DNA from 2 places in the Bacillus sp. PK6-16 genome. Region 1 is predicted to be linked to the other one. Evidence: predicted binding sites of a transcription regulator. Region 1 holds the regulator's gene; the other holds the start of a gene.

Evidence for each region. The regulator CtsR, encoded in region 1, represses protease genes until heat stress. The targets are predictions, from matches to a motif close to ATGGTCAATAAAGGTCAAACA.
Region 2: clpB (ATP-dependent chaperone ClpB) is a predicted target of CtsR. The motif match lies at 1,397-1,417, and genes of this name have one in related genera.

What each region holds. Positions count from the first base shown of each region.
Region 1 covers NZ_CP096511.1:5,204,556-5,209,990, reverse strand. Annotated here, with positions in the region: rRNA gene M1D66_RS26785 (23S ribosomal RNA) at 1-1,247, shown strand, start outside; rRNA gene rrf (5S ribosomal RNA) at 1,297-1,412, shown strand; gene ctsR (transcriptional regulator CtsR) at 1,621-2,082, shown strand; gene mcsA (protein-arginine kinase activator protein McsA) at 2,253-2,801, shown strand; gene mcsB (protein-arginine kinase McsB) at 2,806-3,870, shown strand; gene clpC (ATP-dependent protease ATP-binding subunit ClpC) at 3,893-5,435, shown strand, end outside.
Region 2 covers NZ_CP096511.1:4,107,966-4,113,400, reverse strand. Annotated here, with positions in the region: gene M1D66_RS21090 (Cof-type HAD-IIB family hydrolase) at 1-554, opposite strand, end outside; gene M1D66_RS21085 (YjzC family protein) at 1,046-1,225, shown strand; gene clpB (ATP-dependent chaperone ClpB) at 1,435-4,035, shown strand; gene M1D66_RS21075 (YjzD family protein) at 4,074-4,256, opposite strand; gene M1D66_RS21070 (lipase family protein) at 4,413-5,147, shown strand; gene M1D66_RS21065 (NAD-dependent epimerase/dehydratase family protein) at 5,177-5,435, shown strand, end outside.

The DNA of each region.
Region 1 (5,435 bases):
GAGGAGAGAATCCTAAGGTGTGCGAGAGAACTCTGGTTAAGGAACTCGGCAAAATGACCCCGTAACTTCGGGAGAAGGGGTGCTTTCTTAACGGAAAGCCGCAGTGAATAGGCCCAAGCGACTGTTTAGCAAAAACACAGCTCTCTGCGAAGCCGTAAGGCGAAGTATAGGGGGTGACACCTGCCCGGTGCTGGAAGGTTAAGGAGAGGGGTTAGCGTAAGCGAAGCTCTGAACTGAAGCCCCAGTAAACGGCGGCCGTAACTATAACGGTCCTAAGGTAGCGAAATTCCTTGTCGGGTAAGTTCCGACCCGCACGAAAGGTGTAACGATTTGGGCACTGTCTCAACCAGAGACTCGGTGAAATTATAGTACCTGTGAAGATGCAGGTTACCCGCGACAGGACGGAAAGACCCCGTGGAGCTTTACTGTAGCCTGATATTGAATTTTGGTACAGTTTGTACAGGATAGGCGGGAGCCATTGAAACCGGAGCGCTAGCTTCGGTGGAGGCGCTGGTGGGATACCGCCCTGACTGTATTGAAATTCTAACCTACGGGTCTTATCGACCCGGGAGACAGTGTCAGGTGGGCAGTTTGACTGGGGCGGTCGCCTCCTAAAGTGTAACGGAGGCGCCCAAAGGTTCCCTCAGAATGGTTGGAAATCATTCGTAGAGTGCAAAGGCATAAGGGAGCTTGACTGCGAGACCTACAAGTCGAGCAGGGACGAAAGTCGGGCTTAGTGATCCGGTGGTTCCGCATGGAAGGGCCATCGCTCAACGGATAAAAGCTACCCCGGGGATAACAGGCTTATCTCCCCCAAGAGTCCACATCGACGGGGAGGTTTGGCACCTCGATGTCGGCTCATCGCATCCTGGGGCTGTAGTCGGTCCCAAGGGTTGGGCTGTTCGCCCATTAAAGCGGTACGCGAGCTGGGTTCAGAACGTCGTGAGACAGTTCGGTCCCTATCCGTCGTGGGCGTAGGAAATTTGAGAGGAGCTGTCCTTAGTACGAGAGGACCGGGATGGACGCACCGCTGGTGTACCAGTTGTTCTGCCAAGGGCATAGCTGGGTAGCTATGTGCGGAAGGGATAAGTGCTGAAAGCATCTAAGCATGAAGCCCCCCTCAAGATGAGATTTCCCATAGCGTAAGCTAGTAAGATCCCTGAAAGATGATCAGGTTGATAGGTTCGAGGTGGAAGCATGGTGACATGTGGAGCTGACGAATACTAATAGATCGAGGACTTAACCATATAATATGTAGCAAATGTTATCTAGTTTTGAAGGAATATGCCTTCATAGTTTGGTGATGATGGCAGAGAGGTCACACCCGTTCCCATACCGAACACGGAAGTTAAGCTCTCTAGCGCCGATGGTAGTTGGGACCTTGTCCCTGTGAGAGTAGGACGTCGCCAAGCAACTAAACACGAGTCAAATGACTCGTGTTTTTTCGTGTTTTCTTTTATAATCCATAGTAATTAAAAAAATATGCTTAAATAATTACTATTTTGATTAAATGCAGGGGAATGTGGCTAGGATAGTGAATAAGCAAAAGAGTTGCAAATTTTATTAATACGTATATAATTAAAGTCAAAGATAGTCAAAGTCAATAAAGGTGGCGGATAAATGAGAAATATATCTGATATCATTGAGCAATATCTAAAGCAAGTTATTGACTTAAGTAATAATAATGTGATTGAAATCAAAAGAAATGAGATTGCGGATCGATTCGAGTGCGTACCATCTCAAATCAATTATGTAATCAATACCCGTTTTACATTAGAAAGAGGATTTGTAGTAGAAAGTAAACGTGGTGGAGGAGGTTACATTCGCATTATAAAAGTCAAACTGCATGATGATATAGACATTATTGATCAAATGCTTCATATGATTGATCATAGCGTTGCACAAGGGAATGCAGAGAGTATGATTATACGTTTATTAGAAGAGGGAATCATAACAGGCCGTGAAGCAAAATTAATGTTAAGTGTACTAGATCGTTCTGTATTATCAATGGATATTCCTTCTCGAGATGAACTTAGGGCTCGAATATTATGCGCAATGTTAAGAACACTGAAATATAAATAAATACAGCTTTTGTAAAAGAATGATAATTAAGATAGGGCAGTTAAATATTGTAGAAGTTTTGAAAAAGAGCATGTACTTTTATCTGAGTGGATTAAGGAAAGAGGACAATCTAGTAATGTATGAAAAGTATCATGAGGTAGATCGTTCCTGTTGTAAAGGTGGGGATATTGATGACTTGTCAAAACTGTAATATAAGACCAGCAACTTTACATTATACAAAAGTAATCAACGAGAAGAAGGCGGAAGTTCATCTTTGTGAGCAATGTGCGGAGCAAAGTGGCTATACGTCTTTCTTTCAATCATCACAGTCTAACTTTTCATTTCATGATGTATTTGCTGGTTTATTACACGGTGAATCAACAATGTTTGGAGAAGGAAAAAACGGGTTTTCAAATACAAATACAGTAAGATGTCCAGATTGTAAGATGACATATGAACATTTTACAAAAGTGGGACGCTTTGGTTGTGCTTCTTGTTACGATACATTTAAAGGACACTTAAACCCATTGTTAAAGCGACTTCATGGTGGACATACAGAACATTGTGGAAAAATTCCGGAACGAATGGAAGGAAATATCCACTTAAAGAAAGAATTAGATGAACTAAAACTTATTCTGAAACAATATGTACAGAATGAGGAGTTTGAGAAAGCTGCTGAGGTAAGAGATGAAATTCGAGGGCTTGAAACTCAGCTTAGTGAGCATAGAGAGGGGGAGTAGTTCTATGTCACTGGACAAAATTATGAATGAAGCGATTAGTCCATGGATGAAGGGGGATGGCCCTGATTCTGATATTGTTTTAAGTAGTCGAATTCGTTTGGCTCGTAATTTTAAGCAATATCAATTTTCTACTATGCAAAACGAAGAGGAAGCTCAAAAGGTTCAAGAATTATTTAAAAAGAAATTTATAAATAAAGCGGTAGAGCCCTTTGGGAAGTTTGGGCTATTAAAAATGAATGAACTAACTCCTCTTCAAAGGAGAGTTTTAGTCGAAAAGCATTTAATTAGTCCAAATCTAGCAGGGACCGAATATGGAGCATGTCTGTTATCAGAAAGCGAACACATTAGTGTGATGCTTAATGAGGAAGACCACATTAGGATTCAGTGCCTATTTCCAGGACTACAGTTATCAAAGGCGCTTCAAAGCGCCAATCAAATAGATAATTGGATTGAGAAAGAGGTTGAATATGCTTTTGATGAATCACTTGGATATATTACGAGTTGTCCTACTAACGTTGGTACAGGATTAAGAGCTTCTGTAATGATTCATTTACCAGGGCTGGTTTTAACAAAAAGAATTAGCCGTATTATACAAGTAATTCAAAAATTAGGTTTAGTAGTAAGAGGAATATACGGTGAAGGTAGCGAAGCGTTAGGTAATATATTTCAAGTATCAAATCAAATGACGTTAGGGAAATCCGAAGAAGATATTATTGCAGATTTAAAGAGTGTCATGCAGCAAATTATACAACAAGAAAAATTGGCCAGAGAATTAATTGTACAAAATTCGAGCATTGAGCTTGAAGATAAGGTTTATCGTTCTTACGGTATACTAGCAAACAGTCGTTTAATTCAATCTGCAGAAGCGGCAACTTGCTTATCGGATGTACGACTCGGTATTGATCTAGGATATATAAAAGGTATATCGAGAAATATTTTGACTGAGCTAATGGTTCTTACGCAACCTGGTATTTTACAACAATATGCAGGAGGACCTTTAGGACCAGAAGAAAGAGATTATCGAAGAGCAACCTTAATCCGTGAGCGATTACGTATTGAAAAAAACTAAGCGCAAGTAGGAGGCGATTTCTATGATGTTTGGAAGATTTACAGAAAGAGCACAGAAAGTATTAGCTTTATCTCAAGAGGAAGCAATTCGCATTGGGCATAATAACATTGGAACAGAACATATTTTACTTGGGCTTGTACGCGAAGGTGAAGGAATTGCAGCAAAAGCGTTAATTGCTCTTGGATTGAGCCCGGAGAAAGTGCAAAAAGAGGTAGAAGCGTTAATTGGACGTGGAACAGAAGCTTCTCAAACTGTACATTATACACCTCGTGCTAAAAAAGTTATTGAATTGTCTATGGATGAAGCGCGTAAGCTAGGACATTCTTACGTTGGAACAGAACATATTTTACTTGGCTTAATCCGTGAAGGTGAAGGTGTAGCGGCACGTGTATTAAATAATTTAGGTGTAAGCCTCAACAAAGCAAGACAACAAGTGTTACAACTTCTTGGAAGTAACGAAGCAAGTTCAGGTCACCAAGGTGGTTCATCGACAAATGCAAATACACCGACACTAGACAGTTTAGCGCGCGACTTAACAGTTGTTGCACGTGAGAATCGTTTGGATCCTGTTATTGGACGTAGTAAAGAAATTCAACGTGTAATTGAAGTGTTAAGCCGTAGAACAAAAAACAATCCAGTGTTAATTGGAGAGCCTGGTGTAGGTAAAACAGCAATTGCTGAAGGGTTAGCACAGCAAATCGTAAATAATGAAGTTCCTGAAACGTTAAGAGATAAGCGTGTTATGACACTAGATATGGGAACAGTGGTAGCTGGGACGAAATATCGTGGTGAGTTTGAAGATCGTTTAAAGAAAGTAATGGATGAAATACGTCAAGCAGGGAATATTATTCTATTTATTGATGAACTTCATACATTAATCGGTGCAGGTGGAGCAGAAGGTGCAATCGATGCATCGAATATTTTAAAACCATCTTTAGCACGCGGAGAATTACAATGTATTGGTGCGACAACTTTAGATGAGTATCGTAAATATATTGAAAAGGATGCAGCTTTAGAGAGACGTTTCCAGCCAATTCATGTTGATGAGCCGAGTCTAGAAGAATCAACTCAAATCTTGAAAGGGTTACGCGATCGTTATGAGGCGCATCACCGTGTGTCTATTACAGATGATGCAATTGATGCAGCTGTAAAACTTTCAGATCGTTATATTACGGATCGTTTCTTACCAGATAAAGCAATTGATTTAATTGATGAAGCTGCTTCAAAGGTTCGCTTGCGTTCTTATACAACACCACCAAACTTAAAAGAGCTTGAAGTGAAGCTTGAGGAAATTCGAAAAGAAAAAGATGCGGCTGTACAAAGTCAAGAGTTTGAAAAGGCTGCTTCCTTACGTGATATGGAACAACGCTTACGTGAGAAATTGGAAGATACAAAGCGTCAGTGGAAAGAACAACAAGGAAAAGAAAATTCAGAGGTTACGGTAGAAGATATTGCAAATGTCGTTTCTACATGGACACGTATCCCTGTTTCTAAACTTGCACAAACAGAGACTGATAAATTATTAAACTTAGAATCCATTCTTCATGATCGTGTCATCGGTCAGG
Region 2 (5,435 bases), 1.1 Mb from region 1:
GGCCAAGGTGCGCCCCATTTTCTATGGTCGATTACTTCCGCATGCATATCGGTTAAATGTTGACGAATTGCAGTAGAATGCTCGTCATGGGCGTCAATTAATAAGCAAGTTGGATGATCGTTTAAAATATTTAATAAGTCTCCCGTAAAAATCTTAGGAGAGCCGAATTCGAAAATATGTTTTTTATCTTCATCAATTTCACGAACATACACATCGTCCATTACTTCCGCGTATATATTTTTTACGCCAAAATCAAAGCAAGCTCGGACAATTTCTTGCGCTGTTGCTAGCTCAAGAGGAGAGTGATGTGTTCCCCAGTTTGAATCAAGAGGATGATGTACGTAAGCGCCGTTAAAGTTTACGATAGGTGTGTTAAGATCAAGTTCTTTATAGTAATCATAACTAGCACGGAATGGACGTCCTGTTGAAATAACGACAATATGTCCCTGTTCCTTTGCTTTTGCAATTGTATGTTTCGTTCGAGTGGAAATTATTTTGTTGTCTGTTAATAAAGTGCCGTCTAAGTCTAATGCGATTAAATGTTGTTTGTTCATAATTTCACCTCTTATAATAATTTTTTTGTATCTATCTGTATTTCCGTTTTTAATATGCAGAAATAAGAGGTTAGACTCGGTGGAATCACCATAGATGGAAATTTCACTATATATCCATCTTACGTCTCAAAGTGCTGTGGTGTCTACTATTTATCGTTGGAAATTAAGAAAAGTCAACATCTTTTTAGAAAGTTCAAACAATGTTTCTTTCATTATGTACAAATTGTGAAAAGGGTTACATTGCTCGTGTGATGAGGCATATAATGAACATGTAATCTTCTCGTATATGTTTGACTCTCCTTTGAAACTAGCCTAGAGTAGGTTGGTTTCTTTTTTTTTCTACAAGTAGGAAAGAAATCCCTGCTTACGCTTGTGTCATTCATATATATGTACAAGAATGAGATGTAGTACTGTTTCCTAAACATGACAGAAAAGCTTTCTTTTAAAATGGATATACTAATGAGGCAAGACGTCATGGAAGGAGAATGAAGATGGGACAAAATCGCAGGTTTCGTTCTGGACAAAAAGCGCCGAATGATGGCATTTACGTAGAAATTGGTGAAACGGGAAGTATGGTGAAAGATCCGCAAATGGTGAAATTAACTGCCGGTGAAAAGTTTCCGGATAACACGAATCATAACCGCCAGTGGACATATAAAAGAAAACCGTAACAGAAGCCGCAATCATTATTGCGGCTTTTTTGTCGTTACACATTGTAATTTCATTTACCGTATTTTTTAGCAGTATAATGAATGCTCTCTTTTTCTTTTTCAAATAATAAGTTTGAAAATACATAGGCAAAATTATTGTATAAAAAAGTCAGTTGGCGTATAATCAAATCAAAGGTCAAAGAAAGTCGAACTTTTGGAGGGCTGTAAAGATGGACTTAAATCAAATGACAACAAAAACACAAGAGGCGATTATGAGTGCCCAATCTTTAGCGGTATCTCATCATCACCAAGAGGTGGATACTGTTCATCTATTACTTGCATTATTAGAAGAGCAAGATGGGTTAGCGGTACGTATATTTCAAAAAATGAATGTTGATATAGAAGCATTAAAGCAAGGTGCTGAAAGTTTAATTAAAAAGAAACCTTCTGTAACGGGGAGCGGTGCAGAAGTTGGAAAATTGTATGTAACGAGCGCTCTGCAACAACTGCTTGTAAGAGCAGGGAAAGAAGCAGAAAAACTGCAGGATGATTACATTTCAGTAGAACATGTATTGCTTGCTTTTTCTGAAGAAAAAGGCGATATAAATCAATTATTTACAAGATTGCATATTACGAAAGATAACTTATTACAGTCTTTAATGACAGTTCGGGGGAATCAAAGAGTGACGAGTCAAAATCCAGAAGCAACTTATGAAGCGTTAGAAAAATATGGTCGTGATTTAGTGGCGGAAGTGAGAGCAGGGAAAATTGATCCTGTAATCGGCCGTGATAGTGAAATACGACGTGTAATCCGTATTCTTTCACGTAAAACGAAAAACAATCCGGTTTTAATTGGGGAGCCAGGTGTTGGTAAAACAGCAATCGTTGAAGGGCTAGCCCAGCGTATTGTGAAAAAGGATGTACCTGAAGGATTGAAAGATAGAACGATTTTTGCGTTAGATATGAGTGCACTCGTAGCTGGTGCGAAATTCCGTGGTGAGTTCGAAGAGCGTCTGCAAGCTGTATTAAATGAAATTAAAAAGAGTGAAGGACGCATTTTATTATTCATTGATGAACTTCATACAATAGTTGGAGCTGGTAAAACAGAAGGAGCCATGGATGCAGGAAATATGTTAAAACCGATGCTTGCACGTGGTGAACTGCATTGTATTGGAGCCACAACACTAGATGAATATCGCAAATATATTGAGAAAGATCCAGCGCTAGAAAGACGTTTCCAACAAGTATTAGCAGAAGAGCCAACTGTTGAAGATACGATTTCCATTTTACGTGGATTAAAAGAACGCTTTGAAATTTATCACGGTGTAAATATTCATGACCGTGCGATTGTAGCAGCATCTGTTTTATCAGATCGATATATTTCAGATCGCTTCTTACCAGATAAAGCAATTGATCTTGTTGACGAAGCGTGTGCAACAATTCGTACAGAAATTGATTCTATGCCAACAGAATTAGATGAAGTAACGCGCCGCATTATGCAGCTGGAAATTGAAGAAGCGGCTCTTGGGAAAGAAACGGATCGTGGTAGCCAAGAGCGTCTAAAAACATTGCAACGTGAATTATCGGATTTAAAAGAAGTTGCCAGTGGCATGAGAGCAAAATGGGAGAAAGAAAAAGAAGACATTCACAAAGTTCGTGACTTACGTGAGCATTTAGAACGTTTGCGTCGTGAATTAGAAGAAGCAGAAGGCAATTACGATTTAAATAAAGCAGCCGAACTTCGTCACGGGAAAATTCCCGCAATTGAAAAAGAGTTAAAAGAAGCGGAAGAAATGGGCGCGCATAATAAACAAGAAAATCGTTTATTACGTGAGGAAGTAAGTGAAGAAGAAATTGCAGATATTGTTTCACGCTGGACTGGTATTCCTGTTGCGAAACTCGTGGAAGGTGAACGCGAGAAATTATTACGCTTAGAGCAAATCTTATCAGAGCGTGTCATCGGACAAGAGGAAGCAGTAAGCTTAGTGTCAGACGCGGTTCTTCGTGCTCGCGCTGGTATTAAAGATCCGAACCGCCCGATTGGTTCTTTCATCTTCTTAGGGCCAACAGGTGTTGGTAAAACAGAACTTGCAAAAACGTTAGCCCAGTCTTTATTCGATAGTGAAGAGCAAATGATTCGCATTGACATGTCTGAGTATATGGAAAAACACGCCGTGTCTCGCTTAATTGGTGCACCTCCTGGATATGTAGGATATGAAGAAGGCGGTCAATTAACAGAAGCGGTAAGACGTAAACCATATTCCGTTGTTTTATTAGATGAAATTGAAAAAGCACATCCAGAAGTATTCAACATTTTATTACAAATGTTAGATGATGGACGCATTACAGATTCGCAAGGTCGTACAGTGGACTTTAAAAATACAGTTATTATTATGACTTCAAATATTGGATCTGCTCATTTACTAGATGGATTAGAAGAAGATGGTTCGATTAAAGAGGAATCAAGAGACCTTGTAATGGGGCAATTAAGAGGACATTTCCGCCCTGAATTTTTAAACCGTGTGGATGAAATTATTTTATTCAAACCTCTTACAACGAATGAAATTAAAGGCATTGTTGATAAAATTGTAAAAGAACTACAAGGTCGTCTAGCTGACCGTCACATTACAGTAGAATTAACAGATGCAGCAAAAGAATTTGTTGTGGAAGCCGGTTTCGACCCAATGTACGGAGCTCGTCCATTAAAACGATACGTACAGCGTCAAGTGGAAACGAAATTAGCACGAGAATTAATTGCAGGAACAATTACTGGTAATAGTCACGTAGTTGTTGATGTAGAAAATAACGAATTAGTCGTTCATGTGAAATAAAAATAAAAAAGAGTTCGGATAAAATCCGGACTCTTTTTTTAGTGTTGTTCTACTGGCTCGTTTGGAATTGCAGCTGAAATTGCTAGTACTAACACAGCAAGAACAACTGAGAAAATAGACGCTTGGTTAAAGTCGTATGTACCGCCAGTCATAGAGCCGATTACATAGCTCATCATATGTACAAGTAAGAACGACCAAATTAATGCCCAAATGAAACGCATATTTTACACCTCTATTCGTTCAATCTGTCCTTATTGTAACACAATTGAAAAAAGAATATAGAAAAATATTTGTAGATTTTTCAACGCAAATTTGCATTCCGTTCATACATTATAAAAGAGTGGTTTTATATGTTTAGAAAATAAGGCGGGGGAAAAATGAGTATTACGGAACGTTTTTTTTACTTAGAAAAAGAACCATGTGTCATTTATTTACCGGAGAAGCCAAATGGATTTTCTGTTATGCTCCTCGGTGATTATAACTACTTTATTGAGAATGGTACAAGTTTATGGACACAGCATGCGGGTAGATCTTATTTTTTACATGGCCTTATTGAGCAAGGCTACACAGTCTTTTCTTCTAATTTATACGGAAGACATTGGGGAAACGACCAATCTGTTCGTCTAGCAAAACGTTTATATGACGTTGTGTTGAGAAAAGAGACATTGAATGCGAAAATGCACATTATGGCAGATGGTATGGGAGCACTTGTAGCACTCGAAATGATGAACAAATACCCTGAGTGTATACGCTCTGTCATTATGTTAAATCCGTGTTTAGATTTACCAGAATATGTGGAGTTTGAGAAAGAGCATAAGTTTTTTTACAAGAGACTCGTGAAGGAATTAAGTTTGGCGTATGATGCCAAAGAAGAAGAATTAGAATTAAAAATAAATAAGAAATCATTTACGCTTCTTCCATCTTGTGTACCTGTTAAAATTTTCGTATCAACACAAGAAAAAAGAGGAAGAAAACAGCAGTTGCGTAGATATGAGAAAATGAGGCAACTAAATCAATGTGATACTTCTGTCTTGTTCCATCTGCAAGATGTGAAATATAAAATGGTTAGGCAAACGACCGATTTCTTTAAAAAATATGAAGAAGAATTATGAAGCTCCCATATACATAAATGAGGAGCTATTTGTTTCAGAGGGAAAGGGTTGGTGGTATGGAACGCGTGCTAATTGTAGGTGCACTTACGTTTGTAGGTTATCACCTTGTAAATAAAATGATTGCAGAAGAAGTGGAAGTATATGGTCTTGATTTTGATGAATTCGATAGTATGACGAAAATTAATGAAGAGAAGTTATTATTAATTGGGAGAAATGCATTATTTACGTATTATTCGATAAGAGATGAAGATGGATGGAGATTGGTTGAGGAAGAGAGATTCGATACTG